One region of the Geobacillus sp. BMUD genome, then DNA from elsewhere that is predicted to be linked to it. Evidence: a T-box and tRNA genes for the amino acid it is inferred to sense, from the RefSeq annotation. Region 1 holds a T-box; the other holds one or more tRNA genes.
The links. A T-box is a leader RNA that pairs with one kind of tRNA and senses whether it is charged. The one in region 1 lies ahead of alaS (alanine--tRNA ligase), so its partner is inferred to be a tRNA-Ala.

Region 1 (12,407 bases):
TTTTAGAGCACGCCATGTCGATCGGCGCCGATTACATCGCAACCGGCCATTACGCCCGCGTCGAGTTTCGCGACGGCGAATATAAAATGCTCCGTGGAGCTGACCCGAACAAAGATCAAACGTACTTTTTGAACCAGCTCGGTCAAGTTCAGCTGTCGAAAGTGATGTTTCCGATCGGCCATTTGCAGAAAGCGGACGTGCGCCGGATTGCGAAAGAGGCTGGGCTGGCCACTGCTGGAAAAAAAGACAGCACCGGCATTTGTTTTATCGGCGAACGTGATTTCAAAGAATTTTTGAGCCATTATTTGCCGGCCCAGCCGGGAGTGATGAAAACGCTCGATGGCGAAGTGAAAGGGCGGCATGACGGCGTCATGTATTACACGATCGGCCAGCGCCACGGGCTTGGCATCGGCGGCAACGGTGAACCGTGGTTTGTCGTCGGCAAAGATGTGCGCGAAAACGTGCTCTATGTCGCCCAAGGATTTGAAAACGAATATTTGTATTCCACCTCGCTAAAAGCGGTCGATGTCAATTGGGTGTCTGACCGCAAGCCGGAAGCGCCGTTTCGCTGCACGGCGAAATTTCGCTATCGTCAGCCCGATGTTGGCGTGACGGTTCACCCGCTTCCGGACGGAGACGTGGAAGTCGTGTTTGATGCGCCGGCGCGGGCGGTGACACCGGGGCAGGCAGTTGTTTTCTACAACGGCGAGGAATGCCTCGGCGGCGGCACGATCGATGAAGTGTTCCGCAATGGCGAAAAGCTTTGGTATGTTGGTTGATGGCTGTGCTGGTGCTCAGGATCTTCAATCAGGCTTCAGGCTGGGAGGCCGTTGCTTGAAAATCACATTGAATCAGGGGGGATGGGCGGTGGCCAATTTCAACGAACAAGGCCTGGCGTATATGCGCGAGGGGAAGTATGAGGAAGCCATCCGCTGTTTTTCCGCTGCCGTCGAACAGCATCCGGACGATCCGGCCGGATACATTAACATCGGCACCGTTCTGGCCGCAGCTGGTGAGGAAGAAAAGGCGCTGGAGTGTTTCCGGCAGGCGCTCGCCCTTGACGAGCGGGCGGCGGCCGCCTATTACGGCATTGGCACGGTTTATTATCGACGCGGGCAGTTCGCCCAAGCGAAACAGATGTTTGAGCGCGCGCTTGGGCTTGGTCTTGACGATGCCGATACGCATTTTATGCTTGGCATGTCATTATGGCGGCTCGAGATGCCGCGGCTGGCGCTGCCGTATTTGCAGCGGGCGGCCGAGCTGAACGAGACGGACGCCGAAGCGCTGTTTCAGCTTGGCCTTTGCCTCGCCACTCTCGAGTATGTTGATGAGGCGAAGCGTTATTTCGAAAAAACGTTGGAACTTCATCCGCACCACGCTGATGCGTACTACAATTTAGGCGTCATTTATGCGTATAAAGACGACTTCAGCGCCGCCCGCGCCATGTTTGCCGCCGCCTTGGACGCCAAGCCGGATCACGTGCTTGCCGGATATGGAAAGAAACTGATGGAAAAGCGGCTTGCGCCGTAAAAAGGCAGGGGATGGCTGTTGCAAGAGCAACAAATGCTCGCTCTCGACGGACGCACGTTCATTAAAGGAGTATGCCTGGCCGTCATTTTTCATAATGAAGAAACGCTGTATACAGTCGTCCGTGTGCGCGTTGAGGAAACGAACGATGCGCCTGATGAGGAAGAAGTCGTTGTCACGGGCTATTTTCCGCGCCTAAACGAAGGGGATGTCTACGTCTTTTATGGGCAGTTCCGCCATCATCCGCGCTTCGGCCGCCAATATGCGGCCGAACAGTTCCGCAAACAGCTTCCAAACACGAAAGAAGGAGTCATTCATTATTTATCGAGCGGATTGTTTAAAGGAATCGGCAAAAAAACGGCCGCCGCGATCGTTGAAGCGCTTGGCGAAAACGCGATTGCGGCCATTTTGCGCGATCCAGAGGTGCTTGAACGGGTGCCGAAGCTGACGAAGAAAAAAGCGCAGCAACTGTATGAATCGCTTCGCGCCCACGAAGGATTAGAACAGACGATGATCGCCCTCGCCCAGTTTGGATTTGGACCACAGTTGGCGATGAAAATTTACCAGGCGTATGGCGAAGAGGCGATTGACATCATCCACGAGAACCCGTATCAACTCGTCGAGGACATTGAAGGAATCGGCTTTGGCCGCGCCGATGAAATCGGGCGCCAGCTCGGCATTTCCGGCAGCCATCCGGCTCGGCTGCGCGCTGCTTCGCTGTTTGTTCTTGAGCAGGCGTGCTTGCAGGAAGGGCACGTTTATTTGCGCGAGGAAGAGCTGATGGAGCGCATCGGGGGACTGCTTGACGGCAGGCCGAGCGGTGCGGTGGATGGACAAGCGATCGGCCAGACGCTTCTGATGTTAGGGGAGGAAGGGAAGCTGATCGCCGAGCAAGGGCGCTATTATCTCCCTTCCCTTTACTTCGCCGAGAAAGGGATCGTCTCCAATATTAAGCGGCTGCTCGGGCAAGCGCCGCCCGCGGCGTTTGCTGAGTCGGAGTTTTTGCTGGCGCTTGGGGAGCTTGAGGAACGGCTTGGCATGCAATATGCCCCCCAACAAAGGGAAGCGATCCAACAAGCGCTTTCTTCGCCGCTGTTCATTTTGACCGGCGGTCCGGGAACGGGGAAGACGACGGTCATCAAGGGCATCGTCGAGCTGTTCGCCGCCCTCAACGGCCTGTCTCTTGACCCGGATGACTATAAACAAGGCGAGCCATTTCCGGTATTGCTGGCTGCACCCACCGGTCGGGCGGCGAAGCGGATGAGCGAGGCGACCGGGCTGCCGGCGGTGACGATCCACCGCTTGCTCGGCTGGAATGGGGCGGAAGGGTTCAGTCGTGACGAGAACGAACCGATTTCCGGCAAGCTGCTTGTCATTGATGAGATGTCGATGGTCGACACGTGGTTGGCCAACCAGCTGCTAAAAGCCGTGCCAAACGGCATGCAAGTCATTTTTGTCGGCGATGAGGATCAATTGCCGTCCGTTGGGCCAGGGCAAGTGCTGAAAGACTTGCTCCGCTCAGGCGTCATTCCGTTCGTTCGGTTGAACGAGGTGTACCGCCAGGCGGAAGGATCATCGATCATCGAGCTTGCTCATGAGATGAAGCGCGGCGTCGTGCCGGCCGATTTGACTGCTCCAAAGGCAGACCGTTCATTCATCCGTTGCCGTGCGGGCCAGGTCGTCGATGTCGTGCGGCAAATCGCGGACAACGCGCGAAAAAAAGGGTTTTCCGTCAAAGATATTCAAGTGCTCGCCCCGATGTACCGCGGTCCAGCGGGCATTGACCAATTGAACAAAGCGCTTCAAGAGCTGTTCAACCCACCGGCTGAGGGGAAGCGGGAGCTGTCGGTCGGTGAGGTCGTCTACCGCGTCGGCGATAAGGTGCTTCAGCTTGTCAATCAGCCGGAAGATCATGTCTTTAATGGCGATATTGGCGAAGTCGTCGCCATTTTTTACGCCAAAGAAAATACGGAAAAGCAAGACTTGCTCGTCGTCTCATTTGACGGCATTGAAGTGACGTACACACGGCAAGATTTAGGACAAATCACCCATGCGTATTGCTGTTCGGTTCATAAGGCGCAAGGAAGCGAGTTTCCGATCGTCATTTTGCCCGTTGTCAAAAGCTATTATAAGATGTTGAAACGGAATTTGTTGTATACTGCGGTGACAAGGAGCAAGCAGTTTCTCATTTTATGCGGGGAAGAGGAAGCATTTCGATTCGGCGTCGCAAAACAAAGCGACGGAGCGCGCCAGACAGCGCTCGCTGAGAAGCTGGCGGGGACGGCGGCGCCGTTGATCGAGGTCGAACTGCCGCTTGAAGAGGCGAACATGGGGATGGAAAACGTTACGCCGTATGACTTTATGGGCAATGAGCCAAGCTAAAGATGGCTGGAAAGGTGGGAGAACGATGCGGACGTTTTCCGACATCAAGGGCCTTCCCATTTATGAGCAAATGACGGGAAAAATGGTCGGAACGATCACGGACATTTGGTTTACCAGCCATGGCACGGTCAAAGGGCTTGTCGCAGAACGGGGCGGCTTGTTCGGCCGCCGCCGCTATTTGCCGCTTTCAGCCGTGCAGTCGTTCGAAAACGACCGAGTCATCATCTGTGATGCAGATAGCTTCCAGCCGTTTCCTTCTCCTGACAGCGGCCACTCTCTTTACGGCGAACGCGGCCTCGCCGGCAGCATGGTTGTCGCCGCGGACGGAACCACAATCGGACTGTTGGATGACGTATATTTTGACGGGCAATTGGGCAAAATTGACGGATACGAGATCAGCGAGGGATTTTTTTCCGATTTGACCGAAGGAAAGAAACGAATGGAGCTTGCTCCGTTCACCGCCAGAGAAGGCGTGGTCACCATGGAAACAACGATGTAAGGAGAGTGGCTGTCAATGCTCATTTGCCCGAATTGCAAACGAAAAAATTTAGGGAAAATCGGCGTCAACCAGTACTATTGCTGGGATTGCTTTATTGAGCTGTCCGTCTCGAAAGGAATGATCCACGCCCATCAAGTGGAAGAAGACGGAACGTTGAGTTCTCTTGACGACTTGTTTGACGACCACGAACGCATGATCCAATTTTAGGGGGGACACGCATGAACCGGACGATGACGTCGCTGTTAGCAGTCGGGTTAGGCGTCGCCGCTTATCAGCTCGCCCAACGAAACAATTGGATGAACGGTCGCACGATGCGGAGGATGCGCCGCCGCTTGATGCAGGCGATCCGCTGACGGCGTTGCCGCCCTCGCCTTGCGCGGGGGCGGCGCCTTGTGATTGTCAAATAGTGCTAAAAGCGGTGAAGGCATATTTCCTCCCGCATCTCCTACACTAAACGGTAGGAGGTGTGGCGATGGGTGAGCAACAATGGCTGTCGTTCTTTCGCATCGGAAAATGGCTGCTTATGACAGCTATCATCTATTTGATCGTTCGGATGAAAGACGTTTGGTGGCCGGTCATCGATTTGATCGCAACGGTGTTGACCCCGTTTTTGCTGGCGTCGTTTATTACGTATTTGCTCTACCCCCTTGTGGAATCCATCCATCGCAAAGGAATGCCGCGCGCCCTTGCCATTTTGTTGATTTATTTGTTGTTTTTCGGTTTGGTCGGCTACGGCTTGTACCGCGGTGTGCCGCTATTCATCGCCCAGTTGCGCGAACTGGATGAACAGCTGCCGTCGTTGATGAATACATACCGTCAATGGGTGCGCCACATCCACGATGAGACGTCGAATTGGCCGCTGGAGATGCATACGCGCATCGAAGCGATGTTTGTGCAGTTTGAGAAGGCGGCCGCCGCCGCCGTCACGATGGCGATCCATGCCGCCAAGGCGTTGATCGGTTCTGCGGCAACATTTCTTTTGATTCCGTTTATCGTCTTTTATATGTTGAAGGATATCGACATGCTAAAAAAGGCGGTCTGGTATATGACCCCGAAGCGATGGCGCGAACCAGGGATGGCGTTTTTGAAGGATGTCGATGAATCGCTCGGCGGCTACATCCGCGGCCAGTTGTTCGTCTGTGCGGCGATCGGTGTGGCGGCGGCGCTCGGCCTGTGGCTTGCCGGCATGGATTATCCGCTGTTGCTCGGCTTTGTCATTGGCGTGACGAACATCATCCCGTATTTTGGTCCGTTGATCGGTGCGGTGCCGGCGGTCATTTTGGCCGCGACCGTATCGTTGAAAATGGTCGTTATCGTGCTCGCCATAATTTTTGCGTTGCAGTTTTTAGAGGGGAACGTCTTGTCGCCGCTGATCGTCGGCAAAAGCGTACATATGCATCCGCTTGTCATTATGCTTGCCCTCTTTGCCGGCGGTGAGCTCGCCGGCGTGCTCGGCCTCATTCTCGCTGTTCCGACGGCGGCGGTGCTGAAAGTGGCCATCGTCCATTGGAAAGAGCATTATGCTCCGCATTGACAAACGGCTGTTGCTTGTCTATAATCTTTCAATGAAAAAAGCGAATACATAACGCGATGACGGATCGAGTATGTTGCAGTCCATCTTAACGCGCGAGCTCGCGCACAGAGAGGAATTTCCGCGGCTGAAAGAAATTCCAGATGAAGGGCAACAGAAGGCTAATCCGGAGCGCAGGCAAAACCTGACGCAAGGCTGCGTTACGGCCAAAGAGGTGATGGGCGTTTTTGGCCCATAAACAGGGTGGTACCGCGAGCATAACTCTCGTCCCTGCAGGGGATGGGAGTTTTTTTATATAAAAAGGCGAAAGGGGAGGATCATCATGAAAAAGCTGACATCTGCCGAAGTGCGGCGCATGTTTTTGCAGTTTTTCCAAGAAAAAGGCCATGCGGTTGAACCGAGCGCTTCGCTCATTCCTGTCGACGATCCGTCATTGTTATGGATCAACAGCGGCGTCGCGACGTTGAAAAAATACTTTGACGGGCGCATCGTTCCCGAGAATCCGCGCATTTGCAATGCGCAAAAATCGATCCGCACCAACGACATCGAAAACGTCGGGAAAACGGCACGCCACCATACGTTTTTTGAAATGCTCGGCAACTTTTCGATCGGTGATTACTTCAAGCGGGAAGCGATCCACTGGGCGTGGGAGTTTTTAACGAGCGAAAAGTGGATCGGCTTTGATCCGGAACGGCTGTCCGTCACCGTCCATCCGGAGGACGAGGAAGCGTACAACATTTGGCGCAACGAAATTGGCCTGCCGGAAGAACGGATCATCCGCCTCGAAGGAAACTTCTGGGACATCGGCGAAGGCCCGAGCGGTCCGAACACGGAAATTTTCTACGACCGCGGCGAGGCGTTCGGCAACGACCCGAATGATCCGGAGCTGTACCCGGGCGGGGAAAACGACCGCTATTTAGAAGTATGGAATCTCGTCTTTTCCCAGTTCAACCATAACCCGGACGGCACGTACACGCCGCTGCCAAAGAAAAACATCGACACCGGCATGGGCTTGGAGCGGATGTGCTCGATTTTGCAAGACGTGCCGACGAACTTTGAAACTGACTTGTTCTTGCCGATTATCCGCGCCACGGAACAAATCGCCGGCGAGCGGTATGGCGAAGATCCGGACAAGGACGTTGCCTTTAAGGTGATCGCCGACCATATTCGCGCCGTGACGTTTGCGATCGGCGACGGGGCGCTGCCGTCCAACGAGGGGCGCGGTTATGTGCTGCGCCGCTTGCTCCGCCGCGCGGTGCGCTACGCGAAACAAATCGGCATTGACCGCCCGTTTATGTACGAGCTCGTGCCGGTTGTCGGCGAAATTATGCACGACTACTATCCGGAAGTGAAAGAAAAAGCCGATTTTATCGCTCGCGTCATCCGCACGGAAGAAGAGCGGTTCCATGAAACGCTCCATGAAGGGCTCGCCATATTGGCGGAAGTGATCGAAAAGGCGAAAGCGCAAGGAAGCACCGTCCTTCCGGGGGAAGAGGCGTTTCGCTTGTATGATACGTACGGCTTTCCGATCGAGCTGACGGAAGAGTACGCCGCCGAAGCAGGGATGACGGTCGACCACGCCGGCTTTGAGCGTGAGTTGGAGCAGCAGCGTGAACGGGCGCGCGCGGCTCGGCAAGATGTCGATTCGATGCAAGTCCAAGGCGGAGTGCTTGGTGACATCAAGGATGAAAGCCGTTTTGTCGGCTACGATGAGCTTGTTGCCTCGTCGACGGTCCTCGCCATCGTTAAAGACGGACGGCTTGTCGAGGAAGTGAAAGCCGGTGAAGAGGCGCAGATCATCGTCGATGTGACGCCGTTTTACGCCGAAAGTGGCGGTCAAGTCGCTGACCAAGGCGTGTTTGAAAGCGAAACAGGAAGAGCGGTCGTCAAAGATGTGCAAAAAGCGCCGAACGGTCAACATCTTCATGCCATCATCGTCGAACGCGGCACAGTGAAAAAAGGAGCCCGCTATACGGCGCGCGTTGATGAGGCGAAGCGGGCGCGCATCGTGAAAAACCATACGGCGACCCATTTGCTCCATCAGGCGCTAAAAGACGTGCTCGGCCGCCATGTCAACCAAGCGGGCTCGCTTGTCGCTCCGGATCGGCTGCGCTTTGACTTCACCCATTTTGGCCAAGTGAAGCCGGAGGAGCTCGAGCGCATCGAGGCGATCGTCAATGAACAAATTTGGAAGAGCCTTCCGGTTGACATTTTCTATAAACCGCTTGAGGAAGCGAAAGCGATGGGCGCAATGGCGCTGTTTGGCGAAAAATACGGCGACATTGTCCGCGTCGTCAAGGTCGGCGACTACAGCCTTGAGCTGTGCGGCGGCTGCCATGTGCCGAATACAGCGGCCATCGGGTTATTTAAAATCGTCTCCGAGTCAGGCATCGGCGCCGGCACGCGCCGGATTGAAGCGGTGACCGGGGAATCGGCATACCGCTTTATGAGCGAACAGCTGGCCATTTTGCAAGAGGCGGCGCAAAAATTGAAAACAAGCCCGAAAGAATTGAATGCACGTCTTGACGGACTGTTTGCCGAGCTGAAAGAGCTCGAGCGCGAAAATGAATCGCTTGCTGCCCGCCTTGCCCGTATGGAAGCGGAGCACCTCACCCGCCAAGTAAAAGACGTGGGCGGCGTGCCGGTGTTGGCGGCAAAAGTGCAGGCGAACGACATGAACCAGCTGCGGGCAATGGCCGACGATTTGAAGCAAAAATTGGGCACGGCGGTCATCGTGTTGGCTTCGGTGCAAGGCGGAAAAGTGCAACTGATTGCCGCGGTGACGGATGATTTGGTAAAAAAAGGATTCCATGCCGGCAAGCTGGTGAAAGAAGTAGCGTCGCGCTGCGGTGGGGGCGGCGGCGGGCGTCCGGACTTGGCGCAAGCTGGCGGCAAGGATCCAAACAAGGTCGGCGAAGCGCTCGGTTATGTCGAAACATGGGTGAAATCCGTTTCCTAATTCGCGCGGATCGTGTACAATGGATGTAAAAGGACGGGGTGCCTGAATAAGGAGCGAGGTGGAAACGGTGAGCTCGTTTGATCAAACGATGCAGTTTCATTTTTCCGAGGAGCCGGCCGAGACGAACGTTCGCGAAGTGCTGTTGACGGTGTATGACGCCTTACAGGAAAAAGGCTACAATCCGATCAACCAAATTGTCGGCTACTTGTTGTCTGGCGACCCAGCTTACATTCCGCGCCATAAAGATGCGCGTGCGCTCATCCGCAAAATCGAACGCGACGAATTAATCGAGGAATTGGTGAAATTCTATTTACAGGGGCAACGAAAGGATTAACCGATGCGGACTCTAGGATTGGATCTCGGAACGAAAACGCTCGGCGTAGCGGTGAGCGACGAACTGGGCTTTACAGCGCAAGGATTGGAGACGATCGTCATTGATACGGAGCGCGGCGACTACGGCTTAAAGCGGCTGCGCTCCATCATTGAGGAATATGGCGTCGACACGATTGTCGTTGGGTGGCCGAAAAACATGAACGGGACGCTTGGGCCGCGCGCTGAGGCAAGCGAACGGTTCGCCGCCAAATTGCGCGAGGAGTTTTCTTTGCCTGTTGTGCTTTGGGATGAACGGCTGTCGACGATGGCTGCCGAACGGATGTTGATCGCTGCGGACGTCAGCCGGAAAAAACGGCGGAAAGTGATCGACAAAATGGCCGCGGCCGTCATTTTGCAGTCATATTTGGACAGTAAACGATGAAAATTGGAGGCGAAAACATGGAACACGGAGACCGTCATATTACCGTTGTCGATGAACATGGCAACGAGCAGCTGTGCGAAATTTTGTTTACGTTTGAATCGGATGATTTCGGCAAGTCGTATGTGTTTTACTATCCGATCGGCGTTGAGGCGGAAGATGAGAACGGCGAGACGGAAGTGCACGTTTCCGCCTTCATCCCTGGGGATGAGAACAAAGAAGGCGAACTGCTCCCTATCGAGACGGAAGAAGAGTGGGACATGATCGAAGAAGTATGGAATACGTTTTGCGCTGAACAGGAAGAGGAAGACGACGAATAACGGACAGCAGAGGGGTCCAAAAGGATCGGGGCCCCTTTTCTTATTGGTGTTTATGCATGAGGAAATGATCAGTTGTGTTTCATGAAATGGTTCAGACATCTTAGTTTGTTCAACAATCGTTGCGAAGGGCTTCGATTGACCGGCGCGTTTCCTCCCCTGGCCTTGCATTTTTTGACCGTCAAGGGCGAAAAATGCGGAACTTTGTAGTATAATATGGCCGGGTGAAAGGAGGACCAAGATGAAACAGAACGATTTTAGGGCGCCAGAGGCGCGGCTTGTACGGAAAATCGTCTTGATTGTCTGCGCTGTTCTGCTGGCGGCGCTTGTCATTGCCGGCGCCAGCAGTTTCTTATACATCCGCTCAGCGCTTAAGCCTGTTGATCCGGATGACCGCACCCCGGTCCATGTCTCGATTCCGATCGGTTCATCGGCGGCGGAGATTGCCGAGCAGCTCGAACAAAAGCGGCTCATTCAAAGCGCGGCCGTGTTTCGCTTGTACGTCCGCTGGAAAAATGAATCCGGCTTCCAGGCTGGGGAGTATGAACTGACGCGGGCGATGCCAATGGCGCGCATCATCGAGCTGTTAAAAACGGGGAAATCGCTGAAAATCGGGTTGAAGCTGACCGTTCCGGAAGGGTCGCAGTTGGTGCAAATCGCTGACCTCATTGCCGCGAAAACGGGCTACAAATACGAACAGATTATGAAACTGCTTAATGATCGCGCGTATATCGAACGGCTGATGAAAAAGCACCCGGATTTGTTGACTGATGATATTTTTCGGAAAGGCATCCGCTATCCGCTGGAAGGCTACTTGTTCCCGGCGACGTATGTGTTTGCTGATGAAAAGCCGCCGCTTTCCGAGATCATTGAGGCGATGGTGGCGAAAACAGCAGCTGTGCTCGACACATATAAGGCGGCGATGGAAGAAAAGAACATGTCGCCGCATCAGCTGTTGACGATGTCGTCTCTCATTGAGGAAGAGGCGACGGAAAAAGCGGACCGCGAAAAAATCGCCAGCGTGTTTTACAATCGGTTGCGCCGCGGCATGCCGCTTCAGACCGACCCGACCGTTTTGTATGCCCTTGGCCAACATAAAGAGCGTGTGTTGTATAAAGATTTGCAGGTCAATTCGCCGTACAATACGTACATGCATAAAGGACTGCCGCCGGGGCCGATCGCCAACGCCGGGGTCATGTCGATTGAAGCGGCGCTCGAGCCGGCGGCGACCGACTATTTATACTTTTTGGCAACACCGGGAGGCGAGGTCATTTTTACGAAAACGTTGGCCGAGCATAACCGGGAAAAGGCAAAACATATTGGGGAACAATAGATCAAAACGGGGAAGTTGATGGACGGCGGAGGAAAACGGCTTTGATGTAGTATAGTTGAATAGACCAATGACAAGAGTCCTTCGCGGCTCTTATTTTTCATGACGTTAGTAAAATAATGGATCATCAACACTTGTGGACGAGTGCTTTTCACTTTGTTGACGGCAGGGAGGAATTCCTCTTGCTTTCCAATGCCATGATTTCGTACTTGCAGCAGTTGCGTCCGGCGCTGGATGAGAATATTGAGGAGATGGAGCAGTACGCGTATCGGCATCGCATACCGATCATGGATCCGATGAGCATGGAAGTGTTGTTGTTCATCTTGAAGCTGATCAAGCCGCGCCGCATTTTAGAAATCGGCACGGCGATCGGTTATTCGGCGATCCGCATGGCAAAGGCGCTGCCGGATGCACGCATTGTGACGGTCGAAAAAGACAGGGAGCGGTATGAGCGCGCTTGTTTTTACATCGAAAAGACGAACACCGAGCGGCAAATCAAGGCGGTGTTGGGTGATGCGCTTGCGGTCGTGGACGATGTTGCAGCCACCGCGCCGTTTGATGCGTTGTTTATCGATGCCGCCAAAGGGCAATATGAGCGCTTTTTTACGCTCTATGAGCCATTTGTGGTTGCAGGCGGCCTCATCATCAGCGACAACGTCTTGTTTAAAGGGCTCGTCGCGGCTGAAATGCCGGCGGACAATAGGAGGCTTTGGAACATCGCCCAGAAAATTCGCCGCTACAATGAATGGCTTATGAGTCGAAGCGACTATGATACGGTCATCATTCCGGTCGGCGATGGACTCGCCATATCAAAAAAACGAGGTGAAGAACAATGAAAAAACCTGAATTGCTCGTCACGCCGACGAGCGTTGCCCATATCGACGAGCTGGCTGAAGCCGGAGCGGACGCGGTTATCATTGGCGAGCAGCGCTACGGTTTGCGGCTTGCCGGCGAATTTTCCCGCAAGGAGGTTGCTGCCGCCGTCAAAGCCGCCCACCGGCGCGGCATGAACGTGTATGTGGCGATGAACGCCATTTTCCATAACGACAAAGTGGACGAGCTTGGCGACTACGTCGCGTTTTTGGCTGATGTCGGCGCCGATGCCATCGTC
Region 2 (5,030 bases), on a different contig from region 1:
TCCAAGCCGGCGTCTCGGTTTCGGAAATTGAACCGCGGTTGCCGACCCTCGAAGACTTGTTTATCGAGCTGACAGGGGGCGAAACGATTGAGTAAGCTCGTGTATAATGAAATGTTGAAAATCGTCCGCAAAAAGCGGCTATGGGTGATCGCCGCCATCATTGCGGTGCTCGTCGCCTTGTTTACATACGCCCAATACCGCGAGACGGAAGAGCTGAGAAAACGGCTTGGCACGACCGACTGGCGGACGCAGCTGCAGCAGCAAATCGTCGATTTGCAAAACCGTTTGCAGTCGCCGAGCATGTCTGAGGAATGGAGAAAATACTTGCAAATCCGCCTCAAGCAGCAGCAGTACTACTTAGAGCACAACATTAATCCGTCCGCCCCTGGAGCGCCGACGTTTATGCGCACGTTTATCGAAAACGCCATCGACTTGTTTTTGCCGCTTTTAGTGATGGTGGTGGCGGCCGATTTAGTGTCGTCCGAGGCAAGCGCCGGAACGATCAAGTTGCTTCTCGTTCGGCCAGTGAAGCGGTGGAAAATTTTGTTGAGCAAATATATCGCGTTGCTCCTGTCGGTGTCGCTCATTATGCTGATGGCGGCGGTGCTGTCGTATGCCATCTCCGGACTCGTGTTTGGATATGGCGGCTTCCGTCTGCCGCTATTGACCGGATTTGTCCAGCAAGGAGAGGATCTCAATACAGCGAATGTCCACATGATTCCACAATGGAAATACATTTTAATCGAGCTCGGGCTGGCAGCGTTTGTGAGCGTTGTCGTCGGCACACTGACGTTTATGTGTTCCGTGCTGCTTAAGAGCACGGCAGCGGTGATGGGGATCATGCTGGCAGCATTGATTTCTGGCGCGATTTTGTCGAACATGGTGTCGTCGTGGCATTCGGCGAAATATTTGTTTATGGTCAATTTGCGGCTGACGGATTACATAAAAGGAGCGGCTCCGCCGATTGAGGGGATGACGCTTGGCTTTTCGATGGCCGTGCTGGCTGTCTGGGGGCTTGCAGGGCTTCTTGTCGCTTTTTTTGTCTTTATGCGGCGAGATGTCTATTGAAAACGGCAGAGCGGCGAAAACCCGAGGGCATGTTCCCTCGGGTTTTTTTGGTGAAAGGGGATGGATAGTCATTATCTGTTCGGCTGCTTGTCGTGAACGCCGGCGAGTCCAAGCGCGTGATGGCCCCGTAGTAACTGCTCCACGGCCGGCCACTGCTGTTCATCGCAACGGATGAGAAGCACGATATCAGCACCTGTGCGGCTTTGACGGTGCGTCGATCTTCGATTTACCCACCATTTGAGCAAAATACCGATTCCGATGCCTGAAACCGCCCCGATAATTCCCCAAATGATCGGGCCCCATGTCAACACATAGCCGTAAATCGCCCCTAGCAGCATCAAGCACGTTCCTAAAATCGCCGCCAAGTCAAAGAAGCTGAACCCGTTGGCGTGATGGAGCGTATCAAGCAGGCGCGGTGGCTCGGCGCAGCGGTTGAGCGGGATGGCAAAAATCTGATGTTCAGCAATCCCTTTTTCTTGAAGCGCTGAAATCGCTAGTTCAACGAATAGGTGACTCTCGAAAGTGGCAATGACAATCATGAAACGCCTCCCATCAAATCGGCCATGCGAACTGTTTCGGCTGAAAGCGGCGCCGCAAATAGTGGGCTAGTTCTTTTTCAAACAACTTGTTGTATTCGACCGCTGATACGTAAGCATCGTAAAAGATGAACGAATAAATCGATGGCAGATAAAGCGCCCACTGCATATCGATGATCTTCGTTGCACAATCGAATCGGCCGGTCAGCGTGTACGTAATCGCTTCGGGCAAGTGGGCGAAATACGATACCAAAATGGTAAAGGTGAAGATAAACAGGCCGGTGATCACTTTATGGACATACAAATGGCCGAGGCCTGGGGCGAGCACCGACCAGACAAGCGCCAGCCAAGGCTCGCGCTTGTCCAAATAATTAATATCCCATATTCCCATTCGGATGGAGGAGATCGGCGCATCTTCGCGGTCGGCGAGCAAATACAGCTTGTTCATGTCGACGGAGCCGCGGTAGCTGTCCCAAATGCTGTACATGTAGATGGCCACATAAAACATGAGCCATCGTTCGTCAAGCACCGCTTTTGCCTTTTCAAAATCGCCAAGCAGCGAGTATAATATACCTGTATTGATATGGGCTTTTGTGTTGATAAACAGCTCCCAGAGGATTAACATAAAGGCTGTGGCGTAGCGTTGCTGCATTAAATTGCCGAAACCCGGAAACGAAAAGGAAAAAAAGGCGACGACAAGCGGATGACGCAAATCGAAATGAGTGGTTGTCAATTGCGACAAATGCGCCCGTTTGCGCCGCGCCGGCGGAATGAGTTTCACAAAGCGCCCCCTTTCCTTTACACGGTTGCTGTAGTTTTAGTATAGGAAAAAAGGAGCGGCAGTTATGCAGGTCGTTTCAGAAAAAAGACCAATTTTCATCCGTTAAGGCTAAAAAAACTATTGACTTCGCTTTGAGGTTTATATAAAATATGAATTGTCGCAGGGTAAGACAGCTTGTGTCGGGAAGTAGCTCAGCTTGGTAGAGCACACGGTTCGGGTCCGTGAGGTCGCAGGTTCAAATCCTGTCTTCCCGATTTATCATGGGGCCTTAGCTCAGCTGGGAGAGCGCCTGCCCCGCACGCAGGAGGTCATCGGTTCGAATCCGATAGGCTCCATTTTCCTACGGAGGAATACCCAAGTCTGGCTGAAGGGGGCGGTTTCGAAAACCGCTAGGGGTGTCACAGCCCGCGGGGGTTCGAATCCCTCTTCCTCCGCCATTACATACGAACGTCAACCTGCCGAGTGCCGGCGGGTTTTTTGTTTTTTGCGAGCTGTATGGCAGCCATTTTTCAGGCGGACGACTTGCCTGTTTTTGGTTGAATCGGGTACGATGAAGGGGAGCAGTTTGGGGATTGAGCCGCACTCCGTCTGGTGACGGTCGGAAGTGCTCAGCACAAGGGAGGAGAGGTTATGGCGATTCAACGTTGCATTCGCCGTATCAAAACGGTGCAAATCACCGCCCACAGCCCGATTCACCAAAGCGGCCCGGTGCTCGAGCCCGGGAACTGGCAAGAGTATGATCCGTTTTTGTTGCTGATGGAAGACATTTTTGAGCGAGGAACGTTTGACGTTCATCCGCACCGCGGCATTGAGACGGTCACATACGTGATCAGCGGCGAACTCGAACATTTCGATAGCAAAGCCGGCCGCGGCACGCTCGGGCCTGGAGATGTGCAATGGATGACGGCCGGCCGCGGCGTCGTCCACAAAGAAGACCCCGCTCCCGGATCGACGGTGCACAGCTTGCAACTTTGGATCAACTTGCCGAGCGCGTACAAAATGACCGAGCCGCGCTACCAAAACTTGCGCGCCAAAGACATGCCCGTGCGCAAGGAAGAGGGAGCGACGATCCGGGTCTTTTCCGGGTCATCGAAAGGCGTCAAAGCGCCGACGAAAAACATCGTTCCGGTGACGATGGTCGAAATGACGGTTGAACCGGGAGTTACCGTCGCGCAAGATTTGCCGGGCCATTACAACGGTTTTTTGTATATTTTAGAAGGAAGCGGCACGTTCGGTGCCGACAACACCGAAGGAAAGGCCGGGCAAGCGCTGTTTTTCAGCCGTCACAACCGCGGCGAGGAAACGGAGCTAAACGTGACCGCTCGCGAAAAACTCCGTCTCCTTCTTTACGCCGGTGAGCCGGTGAACGAACCGGTCGTTGCCTACGGGCCGTTTGTCATGAACACACCGGAGCAAATCCGCGAGGCGATTCGTGATTACCAGGAAGGGCGGTTTGGACAGTAATGACAGGAAAGAGCCGATCATTTTTTCGGCTCTTTCTTTTTTGCTATGATAATCATCGATAGCAAGCTATTCATTGTACAGGAGGGTGTGTACAAGATGAATCCCGTTATCGAAACGATTTTGCAACATCGCTCGATCCGTCGCTTCGAAGATCGGCCGCTCACGGATGAACAAATTCGTACGATCGTTGAATGCGCCCAAGCGGCGTCGACGTCAAGCTACATTCAGGCGTACTCGATCATTGGGGTGAAAGATCCGGAGAAAAAACGGAAGCTCGCCGAGCTTTCGGGAAATCAGTCTTATGTCGAGCATAACGGCCATTTCTTTGTCTTTTGCGCCGATTTTCATCGCCATGAACTCATCGGGGAGCTTGAAGGAAAAGACGTGATCCCGTCGCTTGAGAGCACGGAAAAGTTTATGGTGGCGCTCATCGATACCGCGTTAGCGGCGCAAAACGCCGCCATCGCCGCCGAGTCGATGGGGCTTGGCATCTGCTATATCGGCGGATTGCGCAACAACTTGCCGGACGTGTGTGCGCTCTTAAACGTGCCAAAACGAGTCATTCCGCTGTTTGGCCTTGCCGTCGGTTATCCGGCGCAAACGCCGGACCGCAAGCCGCGGCTGCCGTTTGCGCACGTTTATCATGAGGACGAATACAACCAAGATCGCGCTCCGTTCCTCGAACAGTTGCAGCGCTACAACGACACGGTTTCGGCGTATTATGAGCAGCGGACAAACGGACGCCGCCGCGATACATGGACCGGGCAGATGGCCGATATGCTGAGCCGCTCGGTCCGGATGTACATGAAAGAATTTGTCGAGGGGAAAGGGTTTAATTTACGGTAGTGGACTAGCTCAGCTTAATGAGGGAAAGAGGCATCTGTTGCTGAAGAGACGAGGAGCCATGCTCATAGATAGGTGAAGAATCTATTGTTGATGTTTATCGACGTCGGCTTGATCATCCCGGTCATGCCGACGTTTATTCGGCAGTTGGGATGATCGGGAGGGACGGTCGGCCTGCTTGTCGCTGTTTTTTCCTTTACCCCATTTCTTTTTCCGCATCGGCTGGCCGAATGGCCGATGCCACAGGGCGGAAGAAGTGATTTTTATGCCTGGGTGGGGAGTAACACTTATTTATCTTAATTAGGCGAGAAGACTCCCACTTCGACGAAGCGAAGCGG

Region 2: it has a tRNA-Ala gene. The T-box ahead of alaS (alanine--tRNA ligase) is inferred to sense a tRNA for this amino acid. The anticodon was not compared.

The regions. Positions count from the first base shown of each region.
Region 1 is NZ_SDLA01000002.1:78,437-90,843, reverse strand. Features, by position in the region: gene mnmA (tRNA 2-thiouridine(34) synthase MnmA) at 1-779, shown strand, start outside; gene ETC05_RS04250 (tetratricopeptide repeat protein) at 868-1,530, shown strand; gene recD2 (SF1B family DNA helicase RecD2) at 1,549-3,909, shown strand; gene ETC05_RS04240 (PRC-barrel domain-containing protein) at 3,935-4,408, shown strand; gene ETC05_RS04235 (hypothetical protein) at 4,424-4,615, shown strand; gene ETC05_RS04230 (YrzQ family protein) at 4,627-4,761, shown strand; gene ETC05_RS04225 (AI-2E family transporter) at 4,881-5,942, shown strand; T-box leader at 5,990-6,214, shown strand; gene alaS (alanine--tRNA ligase) at 6,262-8,898, shown strand; gene ETC05_RS04215 (IreB family regulatory phosphoprotein) at 8,966-9,232, shown strand; gene ruvX (Holliday junction resolvase RuvX) at 9,236-9,652, shown strand; gene ETC05_RS04205 (DUF1292 domain-containing protein) at 9,670-9,969, shown strand; gene mltG (endolytic transglycosylase MltG) at 10,208-11,299, shown strand; gene ETC05_RS04195 (O-methyltransferase) at 11,479-12,132, shown strand; gene ETC05_RS04190 (peptidase U32 family protein) at 12,129-12,407, shown strand, end outside.
Region 2 is NZ_SDLA01000028.1:169-5,198, reverse strand. Features, by position in the region: gene ETC05_RS16860 (ABC transporter ATP-binding protein) at 1-95, shown strand, start outside; gene ETC05_RS16855 (ABC transporter permease) at 88-1,068, shown strand; gene ETC05_RS16850 (hypothetical protein) at 1,140-1,607, opposite strand; gene ETC05_RS16845 (hypothetical protein) at 1,621-2,385, opposite strand; tRNA gene ETC05_RS16840 (tRNA-Pro) at 2,566-2,639, shown strand; tRNA gene ETC05_RS16835 (tRNA-Ala) at 2,648-2,720, shown strand; tRNA gene ETC05_RS16830 (tRNA-Ser) at 2,730-2,822, shown strand; gene ETC05_RS16825 (pirin family protein) at 3,016-3,849, shown strand; gene nfsA (oxygen-insensitive NADPH nitroreductase) at 3,946-4,695, shown strand.